DNA from 4 places in the Paenarthrobacter sp. 10N417 genome. Region 1 is predicted to be linked to each of the others. Evidence: riboswitches for the same ligand, from Rfam matches in the RefSeq annotation. Region 1 holds a riboswitch; each other region holds the start of a gene.
The links. Region 1 has a riboswitch for cyclic di-AMP ahead of AC1DCM_RS13875 (hypothetical protein). Riboswitches for the same ligand answer to the same signal wherever they lie in the genome.
Positions count from the first base shown of each region.

Region 1 (4,180 bases):
CCGTTGGCAGCTCCAACGGCCCATCCGATTGCGGAAGGTGGCAGTGCGGCTGCTGCTGCAGTACCGGCCGTGCCATCCGACGTGCTTGCTGGTCCTGGGAAGTTGTGTGCTCACTTCAAGATCCCTGTGGCGCCGTCAAGTATGCCGTCCAGGTCCAAGGCTGAACCACTTGACGGCGTGGTGGCATTTGGATTTCCGGTTGGCTTTGGCTTCGGTGCCTGAGTCTGGGTTGGAGTAGGCGTCGGAGTAACCGTGGGGCTGGGCGTCGTTGTGGCGGGTGGGGTGGTAACCGTGTCCGACGGAACCGGGCTCGGGGCCGGCTGGGTTGGGACAGGAGTTGTCACGCCCGGCACAGGAACAACAGCCGACGGGGCCGACGAAGGGACCCAAACGGGATCCGCGAGTGAAACTTGCGGAGTCGGAAGTGACGACGACGACCCCTGAGCGGGTGCCTCTTCTGACGACTGCGTTGCAACAGTTGCCGGCTGTCCGGCCTCGCTGGTCGCCGACGACGCTGATGCAGTAGAGCTGGACGAGCTGGGTGCGGGGGTGGCCGAGGTTGACTGCCTGCTGTCGCCACCCGTCTTTGCGTCACTGGCTTCCTGAGCCGGTGTTTCCTGCCCGAAGAAGGGAAGCTCGAAGGCCCGGCTCATGGTGCCAACGGTCAATACCAGGCCCAATGCCCCAGCGACGACTGCCATGCGCTGGCCCATTGTCTTGACCGAGGCGGCCTTGGTGAGGACTGCATGTGGTTCGTGGCTGAAGGACGACGCTCCAAACGTGGGGACAACGCCCGTCGGGGACTCGGCAACCGTTGTCGCGGAAGGGGCTGTCCCGCTCCCGGATGCTTGGGCACGAAGGGCTTTCCGGCTTGCGAGACCAGCTGCCGCGGTGGCGGCTGCCGCGAGCTGGGCAGGGCTCTTCGCCTGTGCCGGCGAAGCAGGAAATGCCGGAGCCGCAGGCGTGGGAAGAGGGGTGGCAACGGTCGGAATTTCAGCTGTGACCGGATCCCCAGGGCCGGGCGTGGGCGCCTGCACTATCGGGATGGCAGCGGTGGCGGGCTCGGGTTCGTGCGCGGCGGGGGTGGGTGCAGCAGCAGCCACCATCGGGATGGCAGCGGTGGCGGGCTCGGGATCTGCAGCCGGTTCGGGAGCGACCGGCGTGGGCGCCAGAACTGTTGGAATCGCAGCCGTAGCCGGCTCCAGAGCAGCGGAGTCTACTGGGGCAGTTTCTGCCGGAGCTGTTTGAGGAGCGATTACAGCTTGGGCTGCCCGTTCACGCTCTGCCGCGCGAGCGGCTGCGCGCGTGGTGGGCGCCGCAGAGGTGGGAACAGAAGCAGTGGCGGGTTCCGGCGTCGTGCTTGTAGAACCTGTTTCTGCTTCCGGCGTGCTGGTGGAGGATCCGCTGGGTTGGGCCCGACGGCGTCCGGTTGGTTGGGTACGCTCGCGCGCTATTTGGGCGCGGCGCGGCTGATCCATGGTTGGGGACATGGTGGTTGCCTCTCAACGCCTGCGAGGTTAGCTGTCGGGTTCGGACGAGGCCGTCCGGCCGCACATGGCGGCTTCACCCCAAGGGCCTATGGAAAATCAGGCCCGGGAACTCTGGGTCCCCCGTCTCTGCCGCTAGTCTGGCGGATCCCGGTTTGCGGCAGAGCTCGGCGTCAACCCGGAAGCGGCCCAGCGGAGATACGGGTCGCTCTTAGACCGTACATGAGCGCCATAGTAAAGTCACATTAATGTAACGGGCGGGACGCCTTCCAGCGCGAAGGTCCGCTAGGACTTAGGCTCCGGGGCCGGAGCCGGGGCTGGCAGCTCTTGCTGGATCCTTTGGACTTGGTGTGCGTAATGGGTCTCGGGTCGGAAAATTTCGTCCGCCACGCCCAGGATCCCACCCGCGGCGCCGCGCCGGACTTTCCCCTTGCTGTTCTGTCGCGAGACCCAGAACCAAAGGGCCGCAATGAAGGCAGGTGCTGCCAGTACAGCCACTAGAACGGCCAAGATATCCATCGCCCAAGACTAGCTTCCGCCGCGGCTGGCAGGTAGAACATAGTCGTATGGACCTCCCAGTGATGCCGCCCATTTCGCCCATGCTTGCCAAGTCCGTTCCGTCGATCCCTGATGTGGGCCATTTTGAGCCCAAGTGGGACGGGTTCAGGACCATCGTTTTCAAAGATGGTGACGAGATCATCCTGGGCAGCCGCAACGAACGTCCCATGACGCGGTACTTTCCCGAGTTGGTGGAAGCCCTTCAGAAGAACCTCCCGGACAAATGCGTGATCGACGGCGAGATCGTCCTCATAGCTGACAACAGGCTCGATTTCGAGGGCCTTCAGCAGCGCATCCATCCTGCCGATAGCCGTGTGCGGATGCTTGCCGAAAAGACACCGTCCTCCTTCATTGGATTCGACATCCTTGCCCTGGGCGGGGAGAACCTCATGGACAAGCCGTTTTCGGAGCGTCGAGCCGCCTTGGAGAAGGCAATGGCCAAGGCTGAGGCGCCCGTGTACGTAACGCCTGCCGTGACAGAACTTGATCAAGCGCAGGAGTGGTTCGTGCAGCTGGAAGGTGCTGGGCTTGACGGCATACTTTCCAAACCGCTCGGGGGGACGTACCAGCCGAATAAGCGCGTCATGTTCAAGACCAAGCATAAACGGACCGCGGACTGTGTGGTGGCTGGATTCCGGTGGCACAAAACGGGAAAGGTTGTGGGGTCGATGCTGCTCGGGCTATATAACGACGCCGGCCAGCTGCAGCACGTGGGGGTGGTGGCTTCATTTCCCATGGCCAAGCGCGAAAGCCTGGTGGCCGAACTTGAGCCGTATCAGACGGAATTCAGCGAACATCCTTGGGGCCAGTGGGCCGATCAAGGAGACGCGGCAGCTACAGGTTCTCGAATGCCGGGCGCACAGAGCCGGTGGAGCGCCGGTAAGGACTTCTCCTTTGTTCCCCTCCGGCCGGAACTCGTCATTGAGGTTGCCTACGACTACATGGAGGGCGAGCGGTTCCGGCACACCACCCAGTTTCGTCGGTGGCGGCCGGACCGGACTCCGGAGAGCTGCACTTACTCGCAACTCGAAGAGCCTGCTGATTACGACCTCGGGGAGATCCTGAGACTGCCGTAGCCTTGGTTGGTCCTCGGTTGTGGTTCTCCGTTGTTGGACCGCTGTTAAGTCGTTGAGCCGCTAATACGTTGTTGCCCAACAACGTAACAGCGGCTTGGCGACGACCTACTCTTCGTGCCCCTGGTCGCTGCTCATGCTGTCCTCTGCAGGCGGGGTTTCGCCCGGGGGTACGCCGCCCCCAGGCTCAAGTCCTGTGACGTTGCCATCCAGGGGGTCGGGGTTGGCGGAAGCTGCGGGATCGTCCTCTTCGTCCTGGCGCATGTCTGGGTCGGTGTGGACATCATCCGGATCGCCGGCAGTGTCGCCCGCGGTGTCGTCCGGCTCGGCTGCGCCCGAGGCGCCGAAGGTCCGGGGATCGTCCTCTGGGTCATAGCTGGTCATGGTCGCCCTTCCTAAGCAAACTTACTATAGTGCTTGCCCGGCCAGCCTAGTCTCCAGATCGCAAACCCAACAAGGGGCACCCATGCCGGGATTCGCCGTCGTGCACTAGTGCATGACTCCGGCGGGACGCCTAACTCTTGCGGGACACCTAACTCTGCCGGGATGTCGCCGCGACAAAGCTCCTGATAGCGTCCGCCACGGCCTTGGGGCGCATGTGCTGTGCAACATGGCCCACGCCCGGGATCTCCACCAGCCGCCCTTGAGGAATTGCCCGCGAGAGGCGAAGAGCCCAGTCCGGCCCCGCGACGTGATCGCGGCTCCCTCGGAGCACCAGCACGGGAGTTCGGACTTTGGCCAGCTGCTTCTCCGTCGGGTACTTCATCATCACGGGCAGCTCCGTGAGGTACCAGCGCGGCCCACATTGCAGGTAGTCCGTGACCACAATCCAGTTGGACGATGGGCTTTCGCGGAGTAGGCCATCCAGGAACAGGGCCAGCGACTGCCGGGCCACGTTCTTGTGCCGGGAGTCCACCACAGGGCCCATGAGCGCCAGCTGCTGAGCGCATTCGGGCTCGTGGAGGGCCGCTTCGATAGCGAACTGCACGCCCATGGAATGCCCCACCAGAATGTACGAATCGATGCCGCACGCCTTAAGTGCCTCAGCAATGAATGCGCCAT
Region 1 is NZ_JBFTIL010000010.1:18,537-22,716, forward strand. It holds gene AC1DCM_RS13875 (hypothetical protein) at 111-1,490, opposite strand; cyclic di-AMP (ydaO/yuaA leader) riboswitch at 1,493-1,643, opposite strand; gene AC1DCM_RS13880 (ATP-dependent DNA ligase) at 2,054-3,121, shown strand; gene AC1DCM_RS13885 (DUF6480 family protein) at 3,227-3,502, opposite strand; gene AC1DCM_RS13890 (alpha/beta fold hydrolase) at 3,651-4,180, opposite strand, start outside.

Region 2 (4,180 bases), on a different contig from region 1:
ACCTTCGCGCCGGAAGTGCCCGCGCTCTTTCTCACGGCCAAGGACGCTGTCCAGGACCGCATCGTAGGTCTTGCCGCCGGCGGGGACGACTACGTCACCAAGCCCTTCAGCATGGAGGAAGTCCTCCTTCGCCTGCACAGGCTCGTCCAACGTTCGGGCGTTGCCGCCATGGACACGGCGGAACTGGTGGTGGGTGATCTCACGCTGAACGTGGATACACGGGAAGTCTCGCGCGCCGGCGAAGACATCCAGCTCACGGCAACGCAGTTCGAGCTGCTTCGTTACCTTATGGAGAACCCCAAGCGCGTGGTCAGCAAGGCGCAGATCCTGGACCGCGTCTGGGACTATGACTTCGGCGGGCAGGCCAACATCGTGGAGCTCTACATTTCCTACCTGCGCAAGAAAATCGAAGCCAACCACCCGCCAATGATCCACACCATCCGTGGCGCCGGCTACGTCATCAAGCCTGCGGACTGAATCTTGTCCACCCTTTCAGGAGTAACCCGCAAGACCCAGCGGAACTGGCTCAATCCCACCACCTGGCATCTGCGCACGCGATTGGTCCTGGTGGCCATGGCCTTGCTGGTAGCGATTTGCGGGGCAGTCGGAGTGGTGAGTTACGCCTCCATGGACATGTACTTCAACAAGCAACTCGATAAGCAGCTGGAGCAGGCGTCAAGCCGCGCGAATGACTTCGGCAGGCCGCCGTCGAACTTTCCCTCAAGCGGGCGGCCAGATCCTCTGGAGGCCCGCGGCCAAGGTGCCGGTACCCTCAACGCGAGGATTGACGGTTCCACCGTCATTAACTCCGGCCTGCTAAATTCGAATGGCCGCCGCGTCGCACTTTCGGCAGAAGACAAGCAGGTCCTGCTCTCACTCCCCCGTGACAACCGGCCTGTGGACCGTTCATTGTCCAACGGCGACTACCGGCTGGTGGCAGTAAATACCACCTACGGCGACGTGATTGTGACGGGCCTGCCGTTGGCTGATAAGCAAAATGCCGAGGCCTCGCTGGTATGGACCATGGTGTTTGTTTCCCTTGGCGGACTGGTGCTGATCGGCCTTGCCGGTACCGTCATCATTCGCCGGACCATGCGGCCGCTGGAGCAACTATCGGAGGTTGCAACCAAAGTATCGCGCCTTCCCCTCGACGCCGGTGAAGTGGCACTCGCTGTGCGCGTACCGCCGTCGGCCTCCCATCCTGGAACAGAAGTAGGCAGCGTTGGCCACGCTTTGAACCAAATGCTCAACAACGTTTCCAGGGCCCTGGAAGCCCGTCAGGAGAGCGAAACCAAGGTCCGGCAGTTCGTTGCGGATGCCTCCCACGAACTGCGGACGCCGCTGACCGCCATTCGTGGATATACCGAATTACTCCGCATGACGGAGAACTTCACGGACGACGGCCGGAAGTCCCTGGCACGCGTCCAGAGCCAGTCCGAACGCATGACCACCCTGGTGGAGGACCTGTTGCTGTTGGCGCGGTTGGACGAAGGCCAGCCATTGAAGGTCACGGATGTGGACCTTACCCAGTTGGTGATCGAGACCGTCAGCGACGAAAAGGTGATGGCACCGGATCACATCTGGAAGCTCCAACTCCCCGACGAGCCCATCACGGTACGCGGGGACGCAACCCAGCTGCATCAGGTGCTGGCCAATCTCCTGTCCAACGCCCGCAAACACACCGATCCAGGTACCACAGTGATCACTGGCGTCGTGCTCTCCGCGGACGGTACCGCGGTGGTCACGGTCACTGACAACGGGGCTGGCATTCCGCCTGAATTCCAGGGCCATGTTTTCTCGCGTTTTGCCCGCGCTGACGCCGCGAGATCAGGCTCTGAAGGAACCTCCGGATTGGGCTTGTCAATCGTCGAATCAATCGTCCAAGCGCACGGCGGAAGCGTGGCAGTAACGTCCAAGCCGGGGTGCACCGAGTTCATTCTGAGACTCCCGTCAGTTTCGAACGAACACGTATAACGAATCAGGCAACATGACGCGCCGTGACCGTGATCTCTGTTACCCAAATGTGACTTAAGCCGAAACCTCCTGTACCTTCGAAAGGGTGGGTCGCCCATAGTTGGCCCACACCCGGGATGCGCCGAGCTCTGCCACTTCCCGGAGTTCCGTTCTCATTCGAGGCAGAGACGGGGGACCCAGAGTCTCCGGGCACAGTACTTTCCTTGCCCTTGGGGTGAAGCCGCAGCTACGCGCGCGGCCGGATGACCTCATCCGAACCCGACAGCTAACTCCGCAGGCGCTGAGAGGTAATCACACATGTCTGAATTCAACGATCAGACGCGCCCTTCCGCGCGTCACCGTGACGAACACAACGCTCCCCTGACCAAATCGCAGTCTGTTCTGAAGACCGCTGCCCGCCGCGGCAAGACCGGTCAGCGCATGTCCGTTGTTGCAGGAGTCGTTGCCGCAGCATTGGGCGTCGCATCGCTTGGCCAGGCCGCAAACGCCGCATTCAACCTCCCGGAAACGAGCCAGGCATCCGAGACGCAAGCCACGGCCCAGGTCAGCAACAAATCAGCGGAAATCTCTGCGTCCCTGGATGCTGCTGCCAAGAAGGGCGCCGGCGATAGGGCCGCTGCAGATCAGGCAGCAGCAGCTGCACAGGCCGCTGCCGAGAAGGCTGCCGCTGAGAAGGCTGCGGCCGAAAAAGCCGCCGCCGACCAGGCAGCAGCCGCACAAGCCGCCGCCGAAAAGGCTGCCGCTGATGCAGCCGCCAAGCAGGCTGCCGATGCCGCCGCTGCTGCAGCCGCAGCCGCAGCAGCTGTTCCCAAGGCCGTGGACGATCCCGCTGCTGCCAAAGCTTACGCCGCCAGCATCCTCGCCAGCTACGGCTGGGGTCCGGGTGAAATGACTGCCCTGAACACACTGTGGGAGAAGGAATCCAACTGGCGGACCACCGCGACCAACGCGTCCAGTGGCGCCTACGGAATCGTGCAGTCTCTGCCAGCTTCCAAGATGGCAACTGCCGGCGCCGACTGGGAGACCAACTACCAAACCCAGATCAAGTGGGGCCTGAACTACATCAAGGAACGCTACGGCTCCCCCTCGGCCGCCCTCGCCTTCCACTTGGCCAACAACTGGTACTAAGCCAACTCAATAAGCAGGTTTGAGCCCACCCCAGCGGGCTCAAACGTGCAGGGCCTGATTACCGCCCCGTTTTCCGCCGTTCGCAGCAGTGATTACTGCAGCTGACAGCGGGAACGGGGCGGTTTTCGCGTTTCAGGTGGCGACGGCTTGCACCTCACGTAACGTCAGGACTTAGCGTTGTGCCCATGACGGGAACAACAGGAACCGGACCGTGGAGCATCGGTGAACTGGCCACAGCATGTGGCGTCAGCGTGCGGACGCTCCACCACTACGACGAGATCGGGCTGCTGTCCGCAAGCCAAAGGACATCATCTGGTCATCGCCGGTATTCGGAGAGCGACCTGCGCCGCCTATACCGGATCAGATCGCTTCAGATGCTGGGGCTTCCGCTCGCTGCCATCGGCAAGGCGCTGCAAACGCCCGAGGATGATCTGGAGTCTCTTCGAGGCCTCCTCAAAGAGCAGCTGGTCCATGTGCAGGAGCATGCCCAGCAACTCCAGGCGCTCCAAAACCGTTTGGGCGAGCTGTTGTCACGCATGGACGGACACGCCATGCCCACCCCTGAACAATTCATGTCAACGTTGGAGATGATTACCGTGCTCGAAAACAACTTCACAGCCGAACAACGCCAGCAACTCGCGGACAAGCGGGAAGAACTCGGCGCAGAAAAAGTCGAAGCCGCCAAGCAGCAGTGGGCCGTCCTTGTGGAAGAAGGACTGGCGCACGTGGAAGCCAACAGGCCCGTCACGGATCCTTCCGTCCAGGAATGGGTGCACTCATGGGACGGCATCGGTTCCATGTTCCACTCGAGTGAGGACACCAAAGGTGCAGCGCGTGCAGCCTGGCAGGAAAACAGCAAGGCCATCAGCGCCGGCCTGCCTTGGAGCGCTGAGCAGTTGGCCGGGCTGATGGCATATTTGGAAAAGGCGCGCTCGGCCCGGTAACTGGACTGTGCCTATACTTCCGGTTCGGCCTATGCTTCCGGTTCGGCCTCTGCCGCACCTCGAACGGCTGCGATGGAGGCAGCGACGTCACCTGCGTCGGTGGCCCAGTTGCTGACCGAAATCCGGAAGATGTC
Region 2 is NZ_JBFTIL010000015.1:77,738-81,917, forward strand. It holds gene AC1DCM_RS17905 (response regulator transcription factor) at 1-477, shown strand, start outside; gene AC1DCM_RS17910 (sensor histidine kinase) at 481-1,974, shown strand; cyclic di-AMP (ydaO/yuaA leader) riboswitch at 2,109-2,266, shown strand; gene AC1DCM_RS17915 (aggregation-promoting factor C-terminal-like domain-containing protein) at 2,272-3,102, shown strand; gene AC1DCM_RS17920 (MerR family transcriptional regulator) at 3,288-4,046, shown strand; gene AC1DCM_RS17925 (pyridoxal phosphate-dependent decarboxylase family protein) at 4,076-4,180, opposite strand, start outside.
Region 2: it holds a riboswitch for cyclic di-AMP, as region 1 does, so the genes downstream of both, AC1DCM_RS17915 (aggregation-promoting factor C-terminal-like domain-containing protein) here and AC1DCM_RS13875 (hypothetical protein) in region 1, are expected to answer to the same signal.

Region 3 (4,180 bases), on a different contig from region 1:
TATTGAAGGAGCACTGGAGCTGCCTCCCGAGGTAGCTGCGCACGTCTTCGTCGCTGTCAGCTGACCCTAAGGCGTGTCAGATCTCACTTTGGGGCGGCTGGCGCGCGTGTGACCTGCGGATTCCTGCGACTGGTGATATGGGGGCGTCCACAACACGGTCGTTTGGGAAGATAACGAATTTATTACTGCGGGCTTTAATCACCTATAGTTATCTACTAGCGCCGATACCAAAGCGTTACCTGATCTGGAGCCGAGCTCTGCCAGCAGATCAGGTGTGTCATCAACTACTGGCAGAGGCGGGGGAACCACAAGCGGCTGCCTAAAGAAGCAGCCTTGGGGTGAAGTCCGCAGCAGAAGTGCCTACTAACGCAAGTCCTTCCGGGGATACCTGTGTGCCGTTTGCGCTTCGTGCGGACCGGGTCTTTGAACTCTCTGACCCGAATCCGACAGCTAACTTCGCAGGCTTTCCAGAGAGGAACAGAGTTTGACATCGCAGAACGTCAGGGGCCGTCGCCGCGCGTCCGGCCCCGCTGCTGAGCTGCGGCCAGCCCGCGCCGCAATGGAGATCCGGCCACGCGACACCCCGCGTCAAGTGCGCCGCCGCAAGAGCCCATTGCGCCAGGTAGCCGACTTCGCCGCAGCCAGTGGTGTCGGGCAGAAGGCCGGAGTCGCGCTTGCCGCCACCGGACTTGCCCTGACTGTAGGCCTGCCTGCCACAAGCCCCGTCATGGCCACATCCGAATCCGGCCAGGCCGAGGCGGCCCTCTCCGTACCGGGTGGCAGCCAACCCGAAGTTTCTGCGGCAGCCTCTGCCAAAATCGATTTCAGTCGCGCAGCAGTCGCTACCGCCGCTGATCCTGACGGCAAGCTCAAGCAGTTGCTGAGCGCCCAGTCAGCGGGGAGCATCCAGCGCGCATCCTCACTTGGCACGCTGGGAAGCCCTCTGGACAAGCTGGTCACGGCATCGCCGTTTGGCTACCGCGTCAGCCCCCTTACGGGCGGCACCGGTGACTTCCACCGGGGCCAGGACTTCGTAGCCCAGTGCGGTACTGCCGTTCACGCCGCAGCCGCAGGCAAGGTCACGTTCGCAGGCTGGCATGAGTACGGCGGAGGCAACCGCGTCGTGATTGACCACGGCAACGGCCTCGAGACCACGTACAACCACCTGTCGTCCTTCAACGTCAAGGTGGGCCAGACTGTCAGCCGTGGCGATACTGTCGCGCTGAGCGGCACTACAGGCGCATCTACGGGTTGCCACCTCCACTTCGAGGTCCAGGTAAACGGTGAAGTCGTAGATCCCATGGGCTGGCTCTGAGCCAGTTGATGGTTGTCTATCGCATTCATGACACGCCCGTGACCAGAATGTGACATTCACGAATATCTGTTGTACCGTCTAAAGCGCATCGGCTTTTTAGGGGGCCGATGCACTTGAGTGGATTGCCTAGCTCTGCCACCACTCGAGGTCCGTTCGCAAAAATCGTCTGGCAGGGGCGGGGGAACCAATTTTGGCCTTCGAATCAGAAGGCCTTGGGGTTAAGTCGCAAAAGCTTCCTTGAAGCCGCGCGGCCGGATGACTCCCATCCGAATCCGACAGCTCACCTCGCAGGCATTGGGAGAGGCTACCTTCGTGTCATCACGCACTACCCCTGCGCGCCATCGCGCCGAATTGGTTCGTACGAACCCGTTGAACACCCTTTCCAGGGCTGTCTCAACCAATGCAGGCACCGTAGGCCGCCAAGCCGCCGTTCTGGCTGCAGCCTCGGGACTTGTTCTCAGCGTTGGACTCCCGGCCCAGGCCGCTGACACCGACGTTTCCAAGTCGGAATCCTCCAGCACCCAGCAGTTGGTCGCCACCGCAGTTGTTACCGCTGAGCCCACGGCAACCGTTTCCTTCGAAAGCCCCGTTGTGGCTACCAAGGAAGCCCCCAAGGTTCAGCGCGCCTCCCAGCGCACGCAGGCAGCCGAAGGCCAGACGGGCGACACCCTCGCTGCCCTGTCCTCCACGGCCAAGGATGCCGCATCCAGCGCGGCAGCTTCCGGGCTCGCAGCAATTGCCTACACCGGCATTGGCCACCCCTATGTCTGGGGCGGCACTTCCCCCAACGGCTGGGACTGCTCTGGATTTGCCCAGTGGGTCTACGCCCAGGCCGGCATCAGCATCCCCCGGGTCAATGCCTGGACGGCCATGAAGCCCACCAGCACGCCGGCCCCCGGCGATCTCGTCATGCAGAACGGCGGAGCCCACGTGGGCATCTACGTCGGCAACGGCATGATGATCAGCGCGCTGAACCCCAGCCAGGGGACGCTCCTGACCCCGGTCGCAGCCACCGGCACATCCTCGTTCTTCACCCTCCGCTAGGAAAATCCCATTCGGGGTAAGCCAGCATGCCCCCCAAGTGCTGGCCGCCCATAACCCGCGTGCGTCCCCACCGTGCGCGGATACGAAAAGAGAGTAATCATGACCAGTGCAAACAAGGTTGCACGGCATAGAGCTGAGGCCCCCAAGACCAGCTCACTTGCCGTCATTGCCAAGGCTGTCAGCGACAACGCCGGTGGCGTTGGCCGTCAGGCAGCAGTGATCGCAGCTGCATCAGGCCTTGTCCTGACCAGCGGCGTGGCTGCAAATGCTGCGGATACCAATGTCCAGCGCGAATCCACGTCTGCGTCCACCCTTGATGTGCAGTCGGTTGCCCAGGCCACCATTGCTGCGGATTCCAGCGTTGCCATCTCCTACGAGCGCCCCGTGGTCAAGACTGTCGAAGCCCCGGCTCCCGTCGTCGAGAAGGCACCTGCCAAGGAAGCTCCGGCTGCCGGCGGCACCGCTACTTTGGCGGTCAACACGGATAACTCCGCGGCCAAGGCGCCTGCTGCATCCAGCGGCCTCGGTGCAGCCATCGCTGCAGCGGCCTACGCACAGCTCGGTGTCACACAGGACTGCACCATGCTGGTGACCAACTCGCTGGCCGCCGTCGGTATTCACTTCCACGATTGGCCGGCCGGCTACCTCTCCCTCGGCCGCACGGTCAGTGCAGCTGAAGCGCAGCCCGGCGACCTCGCTTACTACGCCAACGGTGGCTACGGCGGAATGGCACACATCGCTGTTTACGTCGGCAACGGCATGGCAGTCCACGGTGGATGGAACGGATCCACCACGGCACTGTTCAGCGTGAACGTTGGCTCCGGCCCCGTTTTCATCCGCGTCAACGGCTGATCAAATACTCCACAGAACACCCCGAGGCTCAGGCCGGCGGGGTGTTCTGCTTTAACGAGCAAGGTGTCCCGCGCATGAACTTTCGCCAACACCGCAGGTGAAACGGCAGAAAAATTCGTTGATATGGCATATGAGTGCTTACCCTTGTGTTGTCGATCCACAGCCCGTACAAGCAGAGGGCAGCCGGCCCTCGTGCCCCTGACGGGTGCGGCCGTGAAGAGGTACGTGCATGCGCACACTCGTTCTGAATGCTGGATATGAACCGCTGGCGGTAGTAACCTTCCGCCGGGCGCTGGTCCTTGTGCTGACTGGAAAAGCTAGCGTGGTGGCCGAAGGCGACGAGCCTGTCGTCGGGCCACAGGAGATTCTCGGAAGACCATCCGTGATTCTTCTCAATCGCTACATCCGGCCCCGGTACAACAAGATCACTGCCGTGAGCCGCCGCGGGGTACTCCGCCGCGACGGCCATCGCTGCGCCTATTGCGGGAAAACAGCCCACACCATAGACCACGTCCACCCCAAATCCAGGGGCGGCGCGGATTCCTGGGAAAACCTGGTTGCGGCGTGCTTGAAATGCAACAACGCCAAGAGTGACCACACGCTCGCCGAGATGGGTTGGAAACTTCGTTTCAAACCTGGCGTGCCCACAGGAACCATGTGGCAGATCAAAGAACTCGAGAAACCTGCGCCGGACTGGGACCCGTTCCTGTTGCCGGAATCCGCCGCCTGATCGATTTCTGTTGTCCTCCCGCTGTCCGGGTACTCTGGGCGGATGGAGTTCAACGCCGTGATTCTGGCGGGTGGCAGGGCCACCCGCCTCGGTGGCGTGCCCAAGCCCGGCTTAACGTTCGACGGCGCCAGCCTCCTTTCGCATGCCCTGCAGGCGGCACGGGGTGCCTCCGCTGTGGTGGTGGTTGGTCCGGACACCTCTGGAATCGGCGGCGTCCTGCCTGATGGAGTTCTTAGCGC
Region 3 is NZ_JBFTIL010000006.1:97,376-101,555, forward strand. It holds gene AC1DCM_RS09370 (iron-dependent transcriptional repressor DtxR) at 1-64, shown strand, start outside; cyclic di-AMP (ydaO/yuaA leader) riboswitch at 249-478, shown strand; gene AC1DCM_RS09375 (M23 family metallopeptidase) at 485-1,315, shown strand; cyclic di-AMP (ydaO/yuaA leader) riboswitch at 1,460-1,623, shown strand; gene AC1DCM_RS09380 (C40 family peptidase) at 1,628-2,359, shown strand; gene AC1DCM_RS09385 (NlpC/P60 family protein) at 2,459-3,211, shown strand; gene AC1DCM_RS09390 (HNH endonuclease) at 3,441-3,941, shown strand; gene AC1DCM_RS09395 (NTP transferase domain-containing protein) at 3,984-4,180, shown strand, end outside.
Region 3: it holds a riboswitch for cyclic di-AMP, as region 1 does, so the genes downstream of both, AC1DCM_RS09380 (C40 family peptidase) here and AC1DCM_RS13875 (hypothetical protein) in region 1, are expected to answer to the same signal.

Region 4 (4,180 bases), on a different contig from region 1:
GAGGAACCCAAGCAGTGTCACTCACTCCTGATTCCGTCACGGAACGGACTACCACCGTGGTGATCGGTACCGGCCTGTCCGGTTTGGCTGTTGCCAGCGAGCTCAGCCGCTATGGCGTAGGTTCCATCGTGCTGGATGGCTTTGGTACTTTGTCCACCACCGGACCATCGGTCCATACGGGAATGCTCCAGCGCTGCGACGCAGCGGACCCCGCGGCAATGCAGGAACGCAACGAGATCCTGCGCCACTTGCGCAACTACGCCGCAAGCCATCACCTGGATGTCCGCACCACCACACGCGCTGTTCGTCTGGACTTCCTGGGCGGCGACTCGTCCCAGCAGCTTGGATATGGACTCGCAGCAAGCCTGAACACGGCCAGCCAGAGGGCTGGGCTGGGCGTTTACGGCCCGCTTGAATCCACCCCACGGCAATGGGCCGTGCATACAGCCACAGGAGTTCTTCTGGCCGACCACATCGTGGTGACGCGCTGCGCCCAGAGCCAACTGCGCCGAATGCTTACGGACTTGGGAATCGCCATAGGCCAGAACCTCGTGGCAGCCATGCGTGCCGTGGGAATGCACTTGGTAGGCGTGGGGGAACTCATTACACCCACGCCCAAGGAAGTACTCCGGCAAGCCAAGGCAGTAGGGCAAGCAATCTCAGCCAAGGTGGCTCTACCAGCTTCGCCGGGCATCGCCCTGGCTTAGAAACGAACAAAAGTTAACTCAGAAGGCCGGTGCCTCCGAAGACGTTAGTCCTCGAAGGCGCCGGCCTTTTGAGTTGGAGCGTGAAGCTTAGGCGCCAGCGCGTACGTACGTGATGGGGCCGGTTGCGGTGAGCCAGCTGATCGGGTGGATGCCCGTCTGGTTGCCGTTGATGCCACCGCTGATGGCCTGGCCGTTGCCGATGTAGATGGCTACGTGGCCGGACTGGACGATCATGTCACCGGGCTGGGGGTCGCTGACAACCTTGCCGTAGTTCAGGAACTGCATGGGTGCGAGGTCGCCAACCGGGATGCCTGCGGAGCCGAGGGCCCGTTCCACCATGGCGGTGCAATCCTGCATGATGCCGATCTGGGCGTAAGCCGAGGCAACCATAGCGGCGTTGACGCCACCAACAGCCGGAGCCGCAGCAGCAGGCGCGGCTGCCACCGGAGCGGTAGCCGTAGTAGTTGCGGCGGCCTTGACAGTGGCCGCTGCTGGGGCCTGCTTGGCAACCGGAGCCGGAGCAACGGGTGCCGGCTTTTCAATAACGGGAGCCGCAACGGAAGCAACCGCAGGGCGCTCGAAGTTGATCGTGGCCGTGGAGGCGGCCGTAACAACCTTGGTGGGACCCTCAGTGACGGTCTCGGCGACCGTAGCAGGGCTGGAGTCGCGCTGAACAGGGGTCTCTGCTGCGTGGGCAGCAATGGAGCCTGTCAGGACGAGGCCTGAAGCTGCTGCGATGACAGCGGCTTGGCGACCTGCGCCGGATGCGTTGCTGGCAACAGCCTTGGAGATGGAAATGAACGGATTAGGACGTACGCTGTCCGCCTTACGACGGCCGCGAAGAATGCGTGAAGACATGAAAGAGCCTCTCCCGATGCCTGCGAGGTTAGCTGTCGGATTCGGATGGGAGTCACCCGGCCACTATCCCCCGCTGTGCAGCGGAAGCTTCGTGACTTCACCCCAAGGCGCGCTCTGAAAGCGGGCCAAAATGGGTTCCCCGTCTCTGCCGTAGGTTTGTCTGCGAACGGATTCCGGACTGTGGCAGAGCTAGGCAATCAGCCCGGAAATGCCCGTTACGTGGAACAGGCACAAGTACAACCGTACGGGAAGATCACTTCAAAGTCACATTTACGTAACGAGCAGTTCGTTTTTGGCGTGTCGCAGTGACCGTTTCGAGATCTTCGCAAGTATGTAGAAAACCCCGTTATTCCGCGGAATTTTCGTCATCCGGCTCGTTCGGAGCCGCCAGCTTCTTCCGGGCTGTAACAGCGAGGAAGATCACGAGACCGATTGCCACGACGGCGAGGCCAACAATGCTCCAGGGGAAGGGTTGGGAAACTGCCGGAGCGGGCTCACTATTTTCGGTACCGGGCGCTGCCGTCCCCGCCGTCGGAACAGCCGCCGAAGCCGATGGGGAGGCGCCTGCTGAGCCGCTCGCCGTCGTCGTGCTTGTTCCGGAAACAGTGAACTTGAAGGTTCCCTCAATCGGGTGGGAGTCTGAACTGACCACGCGCCACACCACCGTGTATTCGCCAGCCGGAGCGCCCGGACGCAGCTTCTGGACAGCCATGTTGTCGATGATCTCCACTGCGCCATCTGCCCAGTTTTCGCCCCCAGCGGTGACAGTTACGCCCGAACCGATGGCCAGTGGCCGGTTGTTGAACGTGATCGACACCGACGCCGGCACTTCAGCTACCCGCGCACCGTTGGCCGGAGTTGTTGATTCGGCGACGTCGTGCGCGGAGGCCGGAGCGGCGCCCAGCAGCAACGCGGAAGCGAACGCAATAGCGGCTACGACGGCGGCCAGAAGCGGGCGGATGGTACGCATGGGGCGGTTTCTCCTAGTGTTGGCTTCCTTACAGACTAGGCGAATCGTCCCGGCACCCCGCATCGGCGGGCATAGGATTTGAGAGCAAACTCCCCCGATCCCCGGAGACCTTCATGCTGAAACAAGGTTCTGCAATCGACCGCTACTTCAAAATCTCCGAGCGCCGGTCCACCTACTCGCGGGAAATACGTGGCGGCTTCGCGACCTTCTTCGCCATGAGCTACATCGTGGTGCTGAATCCGCTGATCCTCTCCGGGGCAGACTCGAGCGGAGCATCTCTTGGCTTCACGGCCGTAGCGGCAACGACTGCATTCGTGGCGGGCATCCTGACCATCCTCATGGGCGCCTGGGCCAAGCACCCCTTCGCGGTGGCAACCGGGCTGGGAGTGAACGCGTTCGTGGCCGTGACCGTTGCCTCCCACCCCGGGCTGACGTGGCCGGACATGATGGGGCTGGTGGTGCTTTCGGGTGTCACCATGCTCATCCTGGTACTCACCGGATTCCGCACGGCCGTTTTCAGGGCCGTCCCGGAAGCCCTTAAGACGGCAATCGTAGTGGGCATTGGCCTCTTCATCGCCTTGATCGGCCTTGTGAACGCCGGCTTTGTCCGGCGAATTCCGGATGCCGCAGGCACCACTGTCCCGCTCGGCCTGGGTGTGGAGGGCAAGTTGATGGGTTGGCCGACGTTGGTGTTCGCCGTCGGCCTGATCCTGACCATCGCGTTGGTAGTGCGCAAGGTCCGCGGCGCAATCCTGATCGGCATCGTGGTGTCTACCGCCCTGGCCGCCATCCTCGAGTTCACGCTCCACATTGGTCCCAGCTTCGACGGGAAAAACGTCAACCCGCGTGGCTGGTCCCTGGTGGCCCCCACACTTTCCGAATGGGGCGCTCCGGACCTCTCCCTGATCGGCAAAGCCAACCCCTTTGGGGCCTTTGAACACCTCGGATTTGTGGCTGCTGCGCTGTTGGCGTTCGTGATCCTCCTCAGCATCTTCTTCGACGCCATGGGCACCATGGTGGGCCTGGCCAACGAGGCCGGAACCGTGGACGAGCACGGCAACATTCCCAACGTGGACCGCGTCCTGCAGGTTGATGCCCTGGGCGCAATCGTTGGTGGCGGCGCGTCCGTTTCGTCCAACCAGATCTTCGTTGAGTCGGGCGCGGGCATTGGCGAAGGTGCCCGCACCGGTCTGGCCTCCATTGTCACGGGCCTGCTCTTCCTGGTGGCCATGTTCTTCACGCCGCTCATCAACCTGGTCCCGTTCGAAGCCGTTGCACCTGCGCTGGTGGTTGTGGGCTTCATGATGGTGTCCCAGGTTGGCAAGATCGACTGGCAGGACTGGGGCGTTGGCATTCCCGCGTTCCTGACCATCGCACTCATGCCGTTCACGTACTCCATTGCCAATGGCCTCGGCGCAGGCTTCATCTCCTACGTCCTGATCCGCACTTTCCAGGGCCGTGCACGTGAAGTCCACCCCTTGATGTGGGCAGTGGCAGCCGCCTTCCTGCTGTTCTTCGGCATCGGAACTGTGGAGGAGTTGTTGGGCGTCAAGTAGCGTTGTCCGGCATTTCAGACACTGGGGCACGCTAAAGCTGTTTTTTGGCACGCAGGTGGGGTGTGCTTAAGGCATGGCCCCAAACACCA
Region 4 is NZ_JBFTIL010000005.1:236,038-240,217, reverse strand. It holds gene AC1DCM_RS08640 (FAD-binding protein) at 15-707, shown strand; gene AC1DCM_RS08635 (NlpC/P60 family protein) at 795-1,565, opposite strand; cyclic di-AMP (ydaO/yuaA leader) riboswitch at 1,569-1,737, opposite strand; gene AC1DCM_RS08630 (copper resistance CopC family protein) at 1,912-2,535, opposite strand; gene AC1DCM_RS08625 (NCS2 family permease) at 2,649-4,091, shown strand; gene hutG (formimidoylglutamase) at 4,165-4,180, shown strand, end outside.
Region 4: it holds a riboswitch for cyclic di-AMP, as region 1 does, so the genes downstream of both, AC1DCM_RS08635 (NlpC/P60 family protein) here and AC1DCM_RS13875 (hypothetical protein) in region 1, are expected to answer to the same signal.